DNA from 2 places in the Vallitalea longa genome. Region 2 is predicted to be linked to the other one. Evidence: riboswitches for the same ligand, from Rfam matches in the RefSeq annotation. Region 2 holds a riboswitch; the other holds the start of a gene.
What was found. A riboswitch is a leader RNA that binds a small molecule or an ion and turns the genes downstream of it on or off. The one in region 2 is predicted to bind cobalamin.

Region 1 (7,750 bases), on a different contig from region 2:
GATGTTGAATCGATATAGTATCTTTTATTCTCTTTTTGTATAACAACATTAACATTTTCATTAGGATTGGCCTTACCAGTAATAGTGATTTCTCCTGTTTGATTATCTCTTATGACTTGAGGAGAATCTTGTGCAAATGCTGTTGCAGATGACAACATCATGAATACTACCAGTAAAAGCGATAATAGCTTTTTCATTATACTTTCCTCCATTATATTTTATCTATTCCACTATTAATTGTATATCAGGTAAAGAACCAAAATTACCACTTGTACCTATTCCATCTATTCCTGGACTCCATTCATTGGCTGCTTCGTATATAGAACCATCAGTTAATCCTATCTCTCCAACAAAACCCTCTGGAACTAAAACTTTAAGTTCATCTGTATTTCCATTTTCAGATTGTACTACTTCCAAGCCTTCTACATCTGTATTATATGTTATCATCAATTTTCCAGCATAAGTAGAATTCCATTGACCTGCTACTGATCCTATTGGTGTTGATAGACCATTGAATCTGATTACGATCTCTTCTCCTGCAGAGATGATGTCATCATCACCTTTATCAATGCTATAACTTAGCTCTTTATTCCTTAATCCAACTTCTTCAGCACCATAACTGATTGTATCACCATCTACAAAAGTTACTTCTTGTCCATCAATAACATAAGTTTCATCAGCTAGGTAATAAAATACATCATAATCATTTTGATCTAATTGTTTTTCTGTTATTTCAATACCGGATATAGGGTCTTGTCCTGTACCTTGTTCTTGGTCTTCTTCTTTCTCTAAATCATCTATTGCCGATTGTAATTGCAATCTGATATCATCTATTTCGTCTTGAGTGATATCTTCTTTATCAACTGCATCTTTAGCAGTATCCAATACAGTCAATAGACCATTATAGCTCTTTTCTGTATATGATGTTTTATCAAGTTTCTCTGCTTCATCTATCAATTGTGTCAATTTAGTCTTATCTGTTTTCTTGCCTGTATCTTTTACTGTTACTTGGCAAGTAGCTGTAATATCATTATCTACATTGCTTTTTACAGTTATAGTTGCCTCCCCTTCACTTATACCAGTGATTACTCCATCTACTACTGTAGCTATTTTTTCATCACTTGATTCCCATATGATACTTTTATCTACAGCATCATCAGGTAGTATTGTAGCATAGAGATTCTCAGTATCACCTGTACTTATAGATAATTCATTTTTATCTAGTTCTATTTGTGTAGGCAATATATCATCATTCTCTTCCACAACTATTGAAAAATCAGGTAATGTGGAGAAAGTATCACTGCATACATCAGCTCCGAGGTTAGGTTCTCCTGGACCTGTCATATCTCTTTCTGAACCTAATGAAGAACCCCACCAAGATTCATCAATATGTCCATCAGTGAAATCGTAGACTCCTTCTTTATCGAATGTTATCTTTATCCCATTTGCTGTAGCTAAAGAATATTGTCCAACATTGTCATTGGATTTAACTTCGCCTAGAATTTCATTATCATATTTAACTCTCGTATAATCATCATTTCCCCATGGAGATGGGAAAGTAGGATTATAGATTGTAGCTAATTTATAAACTGGAAGTGTTATTCCTCTGAAACTTACTTTTACTTCATCTCCAGCTTTTATTGTTTCATCTTCTCTTGACATATTTTCTATATCTATTTCTATTTTTCTTGCATCTATAACATAGAATAATTTTTCTGTACCATTTTCATTTGTAGCGTTTATCTCTATGATATTGCTTCTATTTTCAAGAGATACAGTATATTTATTATCATTTGGCTCTATTATATTGTCATTACATAATACTTTTACATCGTTACTACCTGTTAAATCTACGTCAAAAGTATAATCAGTTGTATTTCCCTCAGCATAATATATAGTGTCATAGTTCCTTTGGTCTATACTTGTTTTTATATCTATACCTTTATCTTCCCCATCTGTTACATCTACAACGATATACGCTTTGTTAACGTCAGAACAAGCACCGAAATCTCTATTATATTGGTGAGTCGCATCATATGTAACTTCAATAACACTAGTTCCCACGCTGACAGCTTCTATTTTGTTGACTCCATTATCGGATGTTGCACCAATTTCTACACTATCACCTTTTATAACATTGTAATGGTATGTAGGATGAGCTACTCTGTTACTTATAGGATCATCAATTATTTCAGGTACACGTCTTGCTGTTAAGTCATATGTATCTCCTACTTCCATGATTCTGAAATTGGAATTAAGCCATAAGTCATTTTCAAAATCCTCTGGAATAGTATCAGGAGCAACTACAGGCTTATCATTTTTGTCTTCTACCAATCCTTCAATAGCTTTGTTTAATTCACCTATCTTGGCACTTATTATTAATTCTTTTGAATCCTCGGTACTATTATAACTGTCATCTTCAGTAATTACCTTGGCATCACTGATAGCATCTTCAAGCACTTGGAAAGATCCAACAGTATAATCATCCTTAGAGTATTTTTCTGCTTCTGTGATTTTATGTTTTAATACATCTACTAGAGGTTCTTCCAACGCACCCCAATTCGTAGTATATCTTAATCTGATAACATCTCCATCTTCAGGGAAATACGCTGATACACCAACGTTAGGCAATTCACCGTTTACATAATACATCCACCCTGAACCATTACCATGGTCAAATTCTCCATCTCCATCTATTGATACAATATAACGACTTCCGTATTTATCATTATATGTACACTTCATAGATAAGCCTTTTTCATCTACAAGCCTTTTCAATACATCAAATACATTATCTTTTTCATATAAATCTACGGATGTTCGACTTACTGTATCACCTTTACCTATTATTCTCTTTTCAATAGATAATTGAACTGTTCCTACTGAACTGAAATCGACATCAGACATATCGTATAATGTATTTTTGCCTTCTACTAATCTATCATAAGCAACTAATGCATATAGTCCTTGATCAGTAGCCATACCATCAACATTCTCGTCAAGAACATGTTTAAATCCACCAGTAGAATCTATGTATGTAAGTAAAGCAGTTATTAAACTATTATCATTTTTGACGAATCTACTATCAGTATGAGGATTGATACCAAGTGAAGTCAATGCAACTATGATCTGTGATATTGTCTCTGATGGTTTAGTCAATTCACTACCAACAAATGAGATTTCATATTTTCCATCACTGCCCTGTAGCTTAGATAATTTATCAACAGCTTTATCTATAGCAGCTTTCACATCTTCATTACTATCATAATAAGGTGCTAGAGCTTGAATAGTCATTGCAGTAGTATCTACATCTAATGTATCACCACTTAATGCAAATCCTCCATCTTTGATTTGATAGTCATTAAGTATTCTATTTATTATCTTTTCTCTTGTTATGCCAGTTTCACTTTTATAATCTTTCGCATCTATAGCCAATAATGCAAAACTTAGTTCATTGACACCTTGTCTATGTCCTAATTCTCCATCTGGTTTTATCTCTGGGAAATTCTCAGCCTTATTAAATATATAGTCTAGTAAATTAATACCATCTACATTTGCTGGATTTTTTCCAATTGAAGAAAGGGCTAAGCAGACTCTCTCAACATCTGTGACTTTATCATCCCATCTTCTTTTATCTTTGATACTTTCTTCTTTTACTCTACCTACAACTTTATCATAATAAGTTTCATAATACTTTTCTGGTATTTCTAATCCTGACCTTGCTAGAGAAAATACTGTCCAATCTCCTCCAATAGTAGCAACTCCTGGTTCACCTACCGCATCCAATTGATACTTGACTGCTTGCTTAATGGCCTCATCAACTTTTTCATCTATACTTATAACTTCTTGATGCTGGTTAACTATCAAAGTGTTACTTAAAGTAACTGGATTATGCATATTATCCCATGCGAAAGCCTTGATTTTATATTCGCCATCAGCAGGAATTGGTATACAAGTACCCCAATTCTTATCACTGTTTGCCTTGATTTCATCATTAACATAGTTATATGTAATCATTTTGTTAGTGTTATTCTCGTAAAGTCCAACAATCAAATTGGCTTGTAACGTTTCATTAGTTGTATTTACTACACTAAAGTTAAACATTGCATCTTGATTGTTATCAAAATTTTCTACACTTGCTAGTGTAATATCAAGGGTTCCCCTCTCCTGTGCGTATATAGGTGTAATGCATGATACAATCATTAAGATTGAAAATAAAATTGGTAATACTTTTGTTTTGATCCTTTTCATATTATCCTCCAAAAATTATATTTGGATAGTTAATAATAATTGATATCAAAAAAAGCTATCTCCATATGAGATAGCTTAATTATATAATCAACACATTATTATAAGCATTATAAAAGTTTTAACAGCTTTTACAATTAACCTCCTATCCCAAAGGTTTGTAATAAGATAATTGGCAGGTCTCCTGACTCATGACTTAACCTTAGCTTCTCCTTCTCAAACCTATGGTTCAATGGTTATAAAAGCCTTGTATTCATTTACAGTAATGGGTGTTGTGCTAGAATCTCACTAGCTTCCCTTTTAACAACTAAAATTAATTAGCTGACCAAATATCAATCTTCAATTGTTACTCAATTATAACAGCCTATAATTATCATTTCAATACCCTATAGTACTAATAATAAAAAATTACAAAAAACATTATAATATTAATAAATTCTAATAATTAGTTAATTAAATTAACCTACAACTGAATTTCATTTCATTCTATCATTTCTCGAATATATACTCTTTATCATTTTTTCTACTATATGCTTTTATCAACAAATTCAATATATTAGGAATGAGTATTATGATTATGCATATAAACAAAGTCAACATAAAATGCTCTTTCAGTACAGCTCCCAATATACCTAAAGAGATAGTTATCCCTCCATAAGTAATAAATAAAAATGTGCCACTTACCCTACCAACAAATGCTTCGTCCACCAAAACCATATAGCTACCTTCTGTATAAGTTTGTAAGAATATACTAACTCCCCCTACAATACCAGTGGCAACAAGAGCCACATAGAAATTAGGTGCTAACATAAGTATTATGAATCCAAATACGAAAACAATTGCACCATAAGCCATATATTTATTACTATATTCTTTTGTTTTTATTATACCATTAAGCCATGCTCCAATTATTGATCCTACCCCAATGCTTGCAAATATGAATCCTGTACCCTCTTCTCCATAATTAAATCTGCCTAAAGCAATAATAGCTGGCAAGATATTAAGTATTCCTCCTGCAACAGTATAAAACATCTTATACAAAGCGATTTCTTTTAATGTACCATTTGAAAATATATATTTAAATCCTTCTTTTTGTAGATTTATAAAACTAATTTTTTCCTCTTTTTCTACAACTACAGAAGTTTTATTATTATATCTGATCAATAGCACGAATATCATAGCTACTACGAATGAAGCTGAATTAACTATAACTACTGTATAGAAACCCAAGTAAGCCAATATCATTCCACCACACATAGAACCGAAAATGACAGTAAGTTCATAATACATTCTAAGTCTTGAAATAACTTTTCTAAGTTCAACTCCTTTAAATAACTTTTGAATGATGACATTTTTAGAAATAGTATGTAAAGCACCACATATTGAATTCATGAAGGCAACTACATATACAATATATAATGTATCTGATGATTTAAAAAACAAAACAAACAATATACTAACAGCTCTCACTGCATCCATTAATATTAATGTTTTTTTTGCATTAAAACGATCACTAATACCTCCACCCACGAATGAAAAAATAGCAGAAGGAAGCAAACTGAAAATTAATGTAAAAGACAAAGCTAAAGATGACTGGGTAATAATATATACCATAGCACTTAAAGCCGCTGTGTAAAACCAATTTCCTAGATCAGAAATTATTTGAGCCAATACTAGATATCTAAAACCATTTTTATTTATTTTTGTTGACATAAAACTCCTCCTATAATTACTACTAAATATTATATTATTTGACACTACAATTTATGGATATTCTATTTTCGCTTTACACTAATAAATATTAATTACTCAACTTTCCCATTTCAATATTATATGGGAGTAAGCCAATAATCTACAATAATAATTCAGCTGCATGCAAAATGCTTCTTGGCAGATTGTTTTTATTACTTGTAGTATTATTTTTACTGATATATAATAATTATAATTAATATATTATCTAGTAGTCTAATTATATCATCATAGCCCATAAACATTAAAGAGTATGATATTTCTCAATATAGGAGTGAAATAATGAATTTGTATAGATTTGGAAAAGAATTTAGTGAAATAAGACGTTCTAATAATATCTCTCAACAAAGATTAGCTGATACTATACAATGTAGCCGTAAATATATTAGTCTAATCGAAACAGGAAAAGTAGCTCCATCAACTAATATGATAGTTGAAATGTCTAAAATACTAGGTAACGACATAATAGATTTATTAAAATTTTCTGACTATGATGATCCTGATTTTATGATATCAACTAAAAAGAAAGTAAGTTTATTAATAAATTCATGTGATTATACTGGTCTCAACGACCAACTGACTATAATGGAACATCATACCGATTTTCAAACCCCGCAAAACGAGCAGTATATATTATATCTAAAATCAATATGTGAAATGGAGATAAATCACGATTATTATAAATCAATAGACCTTATCAAAGAATCTTTATTCCTTAAAAAAAATGATGATTTATTATTGTTTTTACATAAAAACAAACTATCCTCTGATAAAATTCGTTCTTATCATAGTTTAGCTATTATATTTCATTTCATAAATGGCTATAAATATAGCATTGAGATATTAGAATATTTATTGACACATAGCAATATTTCATCAAGTCTTTCCAACTTGTCGAAAGTAAAAATGTATAATACTTTAGCTAACACATATATTCTTATGGATAAACATACAAATGCTCTTAATGTGATAAATAAAGCACTATCAATAATAGATTGCATGGATTTAAATGTTCTGAGCATCTTACATTTTAATAAAGCCTATATACTATTTAAATGTAATGAGATTAAAAATAGCAAGGAATACTTTGTCATGACTTACTATGACTATAAAAATCTAAATAACCAAAAACTAATGAAGTACTTAATACATTTTGCTCAAAACAACTGCTCCATAGATATTACTCCCTATATTTTATAATATATGAAACTCCCTATACAAAAAAACTATAATAGCTATCTAATTATAGAATAACTATCATAGTTAATTATTTTGCCTATTTTCCTCTATAAATACTGTAATATTCGTCAATTTTGTCTTTTATATCATCATCAATAAGTACCTTTCCATCAATCTCTCTTTTATATAGATGCTCAACAACCTCATCCATAGTCACTATAGCACATGTTTTCATATTGAACTTCTCTGCCAATTCATTAAGAGCACTCTCATCTCCCTGCCCTTTTTCCATTCTATCCACAGAGATAATCAATCCTTTCACATCTACATCCCCATTAGCTTTAATAATAGGCATAGTCTCATATATGGAAGTCCCTGCAGTAGTAACATCCTCAATGATAATAACCTTGTCACCATCTTTCAACTTACTTCCAAGCAAAATTCCCTTATCACCATGATCCTTAATCTCTTTCCTATTGGAACAATATGAAACTTCCTTTCCATAGCTGTTACTAAGAGCTACAGCCGTAGTAACACTCAAAGGAATCCCCTTGTAAGCTGGTCCAAACAACAC
Region 2 (7,750 bases):
CCATTGTAAGCTGTTCAATATCTTCTGTAAGTGCAACAATTTCAGGAATATCTATAATCTGCCCATTATATTTAACAATAAGTTCCCACGTATTAGCTTCTTCATTATAACCAACATTAAGGTCCGTCGTATATAATCTCTCATCACTTGTCAAATCAACAGCTAAATTTAATCTATCATCCACTTTTTGATTATTATCCATTATACTCCCCCTCATAAACTCTCTTATTAAAATTTTATGAGAGTATAATAGATTTATTGTATAAAATTTATTTATTCTTATGTTTTTTAATCAACAACATTTGACATGATAATCTTTTTGAATTATACTAATTTTTATATTATATTGCTTCAATGGGGTGAACATATGACCAAATTAAAAAGAATACTGATATTTATATTTATATTTATTTTGTTGGCACTAAATGGTATGGCTATACATTACGCCTTAAATCCAAAAGAAAACAGTGGTGCAATAATAGTAATTTGTATTGCTTCTACCTGCGTGTTATCAGTTTTTATAGAATTCATATTAAGATATTTAAAGAGAAAGAAAAATTGATACTTATATTTAAAGAACATACTAAAGGGACTGTATCTTTACAGCCCCTTCTAATAATTTCAACTTATATTCTAATAATTACTTCATTCCCAGAATTATAGTTAACATTCTTATCTAAAAACATATCAAATGATTTCTCTACTATATCTGCTATTTCCATTAATTCTTCAACATGATAATATTTAAAATACTCCTCGACGTTACATTCTTTCATACTTTTATTCAATTCTTCATCCATTTTATGCTCTTTTAGGTCATTGGCCAATTTAAAACTATCTAGTGTTATTATTGAACTTATGGTAATAAGTTTTAAATAAGCTTTGTTAGTTGAATAGTGAAAAGCCAATTGAATGAAACTTAATCTATCCAACGTCTTATTAATTGTATTCATACAAAATTCTGATAATAATTCCAATGCTTTATCTTGTTTTACTTTATTCAACAATAAATATTTGTACACTGCATTAACAGCTATAGCAAATTCAAGATACGTCTTATAAATACTCGTATGAAACCTATAGTCTTCTTTTTTTAATTCATTATATAATTCTATTATTTCTCTTACGTATTTATCAGCCAAATCATCATTTAGTACTTTTACAAATAGTGGGTATTCTAGACGTAAAACATTTTCAAATCTACTATCTGACATCTTGCATATATCCTTTCTTTCATAAAAATATTAATAATATTTTCTATCAATTATAAACCAATTGATATTCCATATAAATATATTGCCACAATAAACATACATATGCAAGTATATCTTAAATAATTACTTAATTATTACTTTTTTATTTTTTATAATCGGATGATTAATTAGTTCCACATCAATAGAATAAACATCTTTAATAGTATCCTTAGTTATAACTTCCTCTGGATCGCCATATTTATATATATATCCATCTTTTAACATCAATATTTTATCACTATATCTCATAGCTATGTTAAGGTCATGGACAATATTTATTACAGTGATGCCTTTTTTCTTACATAGCTTATGAACTAACTCACTAATCTCATATTGATATCCAATATCCAGATGCGAAATAGGTTCATCCAACAGCATAATATCTGTTTCTTGTGCAATAGCTCTAGCAAGTATTACTCTCTGTAATTCTCCTCCACTCAATTGTGTTATCTTCTTATCTCTTAGACTGCTAACTCCAGTCTCTCTCATAGCGTCATTGACTAATTTTTTATCTTTATCAGTATTTTTTTGGAACCTTGATGTATAAGGAGTTCGTCCCATCATAACAATATCATGTACAGAAAATTCATATTGCATATCGGTAATCTGAGGTACCACTGACAATCTTCTAGCAATTTCTTTTTGCTTAATTACATTTATATCATCGTTCTTGAGATAAACGGTCTTTCTATCAGAAGGCAATATACCAGCTAATAACTTCAACAACGTAGTTTTACCGGAACCATTAGGACCTATTATGCTATAGAACAATCCTTTGTCGAAATTGATAGATAAATCATTCAATATGCTTTTTTGTCCATAATTGAAACTTAGATTTTTTGTGCTAACTACACTCATAATATTCATTCCTTTTGATTATGTTGGTTTATAGAACTTTCTTTTTATTCTGATATAGCAAAAACAAGAAAAATGGAACTCCAAAAATCGATGTTATAATTCCTACCGATAATTCACCAGGGGATATGATAGTTCTTGCAATAGTATCACATAATATCATAAAAATAGCTCCAACAAGCATAGCAAGTGGTATTAATTTCTTGTGATCCGGACCATTAATTATTCTTATTATATGAGGTATTATTAGTCCAACGAAACCTATAATTCCACTAGCTGATACAACCACTGCTACCATGATTGATGAGACCCCCAATATGATTTTTTTCGTTTTATTAACATTGATTCCTAAACTTCCAGCAGCATCGTCACCTAACAACATTAAATTCAATTCTTTTGAAAACACCATCAGTATAATAGAACATATAATCACACAAGGTGCTATAACTGCAACTTCCGACCAACTTGACGTACTGAAACTTCCTAGTGTCCATAAATACACTTTTTCTAGTTTATCTCTATTTAATAACATAAGTAGAGACATTAGAGCAGACAATAAATAGTTAATAGATATACCCGCCAACAATAATGTTGTAGTAGGAAGTTTTTTACCAATTGCAGATATTTTTAGAACTACTATAACTGTAAGCATAGCTCCAACAAAGGCAAATATACTTACTCCTGTAAAAGCAAATATATGTTTATCAAAATTAAATATCAAACCTATTGTTGCCCCAAGAGCTGCTCCTGATGAAATTCCAAGCACAAAAGGGTCAGCCATAGGGTTCTTGAATACTCCTTGAAATGAACATCCCACAACTGAAAGTGCTCCTCCAGTGAATAAGGCTAATATTATTCTTGGCAATCTTAGATTAGTTATTATTTTAATGTGAGAATCCTTAATACCTTCTAAGGACACTAAATCATCTAAAAACGGTATTTTATTTAATAGAATCTTACTACTTTCAATAAAATTAATTTTTACCGAACCAAAACCGCATGCTATAATAACAACTGCTATAAGTATCAGTAAGCTTATAATTATATTGCTTTTTCTATATATCTTCATAATAATAACCTGCTTTGCTTAGTATGTCTATTCTAGTACTTCCGGATGGAAAATTTTAACTAATTCTTCTAATCCAACAACAAGTCTTGGACCTTGTCTGAAAAAAACATTTTCATCTGTTTCATATAATCTACCTTCTTTTACTGCTGTTAGATCTTTGTATCCTTCTAATTGTTCAATTTTACTCTTGGAATCAAATTTATTAGAACATATTACTATTTCTGGATCTTGGTCGACAAGCTGTTCTATACTATAAGACCAACCAGTAGCATCCTTAGCAATATTTTCTGCTCCAGCGCTTTCTATTAGTTTTCCTAGAAAAGTCTCTCCAGTTGCTGTAGAGTTATGCTCACCATAGCCTACAACAAAATATGCTGTTGGTTTTTCTTTTCCTTCTACAGCTTTTGTTAGTTCAGAAACTTTGTCTTTCATATCATCAATTATTTTATCTGATTTATCTTTTACATTAAGTACTTTGCCAAGTGTAGCTATATATTTATATGTGTCGTCAAATCCTCCCGTTAGTGCTAAAGCCAAAACAGTAATTCCCTGCTGTTGTAACTGAGTAATAGTTTCGTCAGATACATGAGCTGATACAAGAACAATATCTGGACCAATTTCTACTATTCTTTCAATATCGGGTTGTGTTAATTCACCTAAAGATTCTATATCTTCCACTTCACTAGGGTAATCACAATAATCTGTTCTACCAACAAGTTTATCTCCTGCTTCTAGGGCAAATATTGTTTCTGTGAATTCTGGTGATAGTGAAATTACAGTTTCTGGTTCTTTTTCGATTGTTATATTATTACCATACTTATCTTCTACGTCCATAGGATATGTAATCGCTTCATTCTCTTGTTTGTCAATTGAAGTATCCGTTTTATTATTACAAGCACCTAAACTAAATACCAATGTCATAATTAACATTAAGGATAATAATATTTTTGATAATTTTTTCATAAAAATTAACCTCCATAGTTATTTTAATAATCGGCTTTTATGCATATGTAGCAAATTATTTATAAACAACAAAAAACTGTGCTGAGGCACAGTTAGATTACAAATAAAATGTATCTACACTCTCCCACCGAAAGCTGAAACATCATAAAAAGGCAGGTCTCCTGGCTTATGGCTTGACTTACTCTCTAGTCTTCTCGGTCTCCCAATGACAAAATTAGATTTCATACCATTTACAGTAGCGGGGGCTGCAGCGGCATCTGACCGCTTTCCCTTTTTAACTCTATGAGTACCTTTTCATATATAAAATTTTCACAACTCATCATATATAACTAATATATTCATAAGTTATCTATATTATATACTTATCATAAGATATGTCAAGATAAATGATCTTATCTGGTTTTAATTTTCTTAAAATGTTCGATTATATTTTTTTCATAACCCTGCATAGTAGGTTCATAATATTTTTTGTCCATTAATTCATCTGGCAAATACTGTTGGTCAACATAATGATTATCATAATCATGAGCATATTTATAATCAATTCCATGTCCTAATTTTTTGGCACCACTATAATGACTATCTTGCAGATGAGGTGGAATCGCATCAATTTGTATTCTCTTGACATCTGCTAGTGCTTTATCTATGGCGAGATATGCAGCATTACTTTTGGGAGCACAAGCTACATAAGTAGCTGCTTGTGATAGTATTATTCTTCCTTCAGGCATCCCAATAAAGTTAACAGCTTCAGCCGCAGCTACAGCAACCTGTAAAGCCTGTGGATCAGCATTTCCTACATCTTCAGAAGCACATATCACTATTCTTCTAGCTATAAATTTGGGATCTTCTCCTGCATAAATCATTCTAGCCAAATAATATACAGCAGCATCTGGATCCGAACCTCTCATACTCTTGATGAATGCTGATATAGTATCATAGTGATTATCACCATTTTTATCATAATTGATAACCCTTTTCTGAATACATTCAGCAGCAACTTCTATAGTAATATCAATTATACCTTTCTCATCTGGTTCAGTAGTCAATATTCCTAATTCTACTGCATTAAGAGCTGCTCTAGCATCTCCATTGGCTCTGTCAGACAAGAATTCCAAAGCATCTTCTTCTATCACAGCATTAAAGTTTCCTAGTCCTTTCTCTTTATCTGTTATGGCTCTCATAATTAGTTTACTTATATCTTCTTTATCAAGAGGTTTCAATTCAAATACTCTAGATCTTGATACCAGAGCACTATTCACCTCAAAATACGGATTTTCTGTAGTTGCACCTATAAGTGTAATAGTGCCATCTTCAACATATGGAAGAAGTGCATCTTGCTGAGCTTTATTGAATCTATGGATTTCATCAATAAATAATATCGTCTTGCCTAAAGTCATTCCAATCCTATTTTTCGCTTCATTAACTACTTTTTCAATATCCTTCTTACCGGATATTGTAGCATTTAATTGTACGAATTCAGCTTTTGTGGTATTTGCTATTACTTTTGCTAATGTAGTTTTACCTGTTCCAGGTGGTCCGTAAAATATTAGTGAACCTAGTTTGTCTGCTTTTATAGCTCTATATAATAATTTACCTTTACCAATTATATGTTCCTGACCAACAACTTCTTCTATTGATGTTGGACGTAACCTAGCTGCTAAAGGGGATTCTGTCTCTAATGTTTTTTCTCTCATCATATCAAATAAATCCATATCTATCTCCTCTGTCATAATAGTAATTCTAAGTTTTCTAATGATCTTATTATTATTAACTAATTATTTATTAATTATATCATACATAACTATAGTTACGCTATAATTCATTATCCTATTTAATCAAACTAATCAGAAATAATTATCCTTTTGTTTAAATTATGTATATTAAGTATTCAATTTGTTGATTGACTTTAAAATATATTGTAATATACTATATATTATCAGAAAAGGAGGAATTTTCATGAAAAATAAGCATTTCAAAAATTTAGTAACTTTTATTATTTGTTTTATTTTTATGCTTAACATTACTGATTTTAGTATTTCAGCTCAAACACCTAATGTTCAATTATATTCTACCATAATAGGAACAGGGCAACATTATGATCATGGTCGTGCTGTTTACACATATTATACAACTGGGTATATATATGTTAATAATTTAAACAGCAACAAAAAAGTGTCAGTACACTATACTTATGATGGTATTAACTGGTTAGATCAACCTGCTACTTATTTAAAAACTTTAAAAAATGGGTCAGAAGTTTGGAGTTATAGAACACCCGATCACCCTTACGCGGCAATGTCGAGAGATTGTACTTATAATTGTAGATTTGCTATTAAGTATGAGGTTAATGGTAACACATATTGGGATAATAATAATGGACAAGATTATTTTATTCAATATAGCAATAATCGTTACAATGCTCCTTACATATTATCTAAAAGCGTTGTTACGTTACACTATCCTTTAGGTACTTACAGCGGCCGTAATTATCTTTACTTAAAAGATTTAGGTCCCGATAAGTCAGTTAAGGTACGTTATACAGCTGACAATTGGTTGACCTATAAAGAAATCAATGCCTCTCATTTTATAAGCTATGATAATAATGTTGAAGAATGGTATTTTGATTTAGATAAAAAATATGAGTTTGCTATTGGTTACACAGTTAACGGTATTACTTATTGGGACAACAATTTCGAATCGAATTATAAGAAATAAGATACCAATTAATTTATTATATTGTTTTTTATCATATACCATAATTATTATCAAAATCAAATAAATTGTATACTTATTTTTTTAGATTTACATGTATAGTTATACTAATACTGTAAAAATTATCACCCATTTAACATATAATTTATTAACTATTTTTTATAATGTTATAATATTTTATTATTAATTAATATTCTGTTTATTAATTGACATAAATTTATTTAGCTATTATAATATATTTTGAAAAAGGAGGAATTTATTATGGAAAAAAAGTTTTTTAGAAATTTAGTAACTTTTATTATTTGTTTTGTTTTTGTACTTAACATTAGTTGTTTCAGTATTTCAGCTAAAACAACATCAGTTAAATCAACCAATGTACAATTGTATTCTGCAAAAATATTACCAACTTACGGTCATATTGGTAATATGGTAGGTTATTATGCAACAGGCAAGATCTATATTAAGAATTTAGGTACTAACAAAAATGTGACAGTACACTATACTTATAACGGAATCAATTGGTTGGATCAACCTGCTACTTATCAAAAAACGTTAGAAGATGGATCTGAATTATGGACTTTCAAAACACCTGAACAACCTTATGTACCAATACATCAAGTTAAATATAATTGTAAATTCGCTATAAAATATGATGTTAACGGTAATACATATTGGGACAATAATAATGGAGATAATTATTTTCTCCAAGAAACTACTATGATTTACAATGCTCCTTTTGTCTTATCAAAAAGTGTTGTTATGTTAGACAAAGATATACCAACTAAACACTCTTTATGGGGCTACATTTTCTTAAAAGATTTAGCTTATGATAAAAAAGTTATAGTACGTTATACTACTGATGATTGGAAGACTTATCATGATCTTAACGCCCATTATC

Region 1: another riboswitch for cobalamin. It lies ahead of QMG30_RS02490 (DUF4430 domain-containing protein); the one in region 2 lies ahead of QMG30_RS17210 (ABC transporter substrate-binding protein).

The regions. Positions count from the first base shown of each region.
Region 1 covers NZ_BRLB01000001.1:576,847-584,596, forward strand. Annotated here, with positions in the region: gene QMG30_RS02485 (S-layer homology domain-containing protein) at 1-197, opposite strand, end outside; gene QMG30_RS02490 (DUF4430 domain-containing protein) at 223-4,251, opposite strand; cobalamin riboswitch at 4,406-4,593, opposite strand; gene QMG30_RS02495 (MFS transporter) at 4,738-5,961, opposite strand; gene QMG30_RS02500 (helix-turn-helix domain-containing protein) at 6,280-7,197, shown strand; gene pyrE (orotate phosphoribosyltransferase) at 7,274-7,750, opposite strand, start outside.
Region 2 covers NZ_BRLB01000012.1:137,670-145,419, reverse strand. Annotated here, with positions in the region: gene QMG30_RS25005 (S8 family peptidase) at 1-202, opposite strand, end outside; gene QMG30_RS17225 (hypothetical protein) at 627-1,214, opposite strand; gene QMG30_RS17220 (ABC transporter ATP-binding protein) at 1,338-2,111, opposite strand; gene QMG30_RS17215 (FecCD family ABC transporter permease) at 2,140-3,177, opposite strand; gene QMG30_RS17210 (ABC transporter substrate-binding protein) at 3,205-4,140, opposite strand; cobalamin riboswitch at 4,275-4,449, opposite strand; gene QMG30_RS17205 (replication-associated recombination protein A) at 4,533-5,852, opposite strand; gene QMG30_RS17200 (carbohydrate-binding protein) at 6,097-6,855, shown strand; gene QMG30_RS17195 (carbohydrate-binding protein) at 7,114-7,750, shown strand, end outside.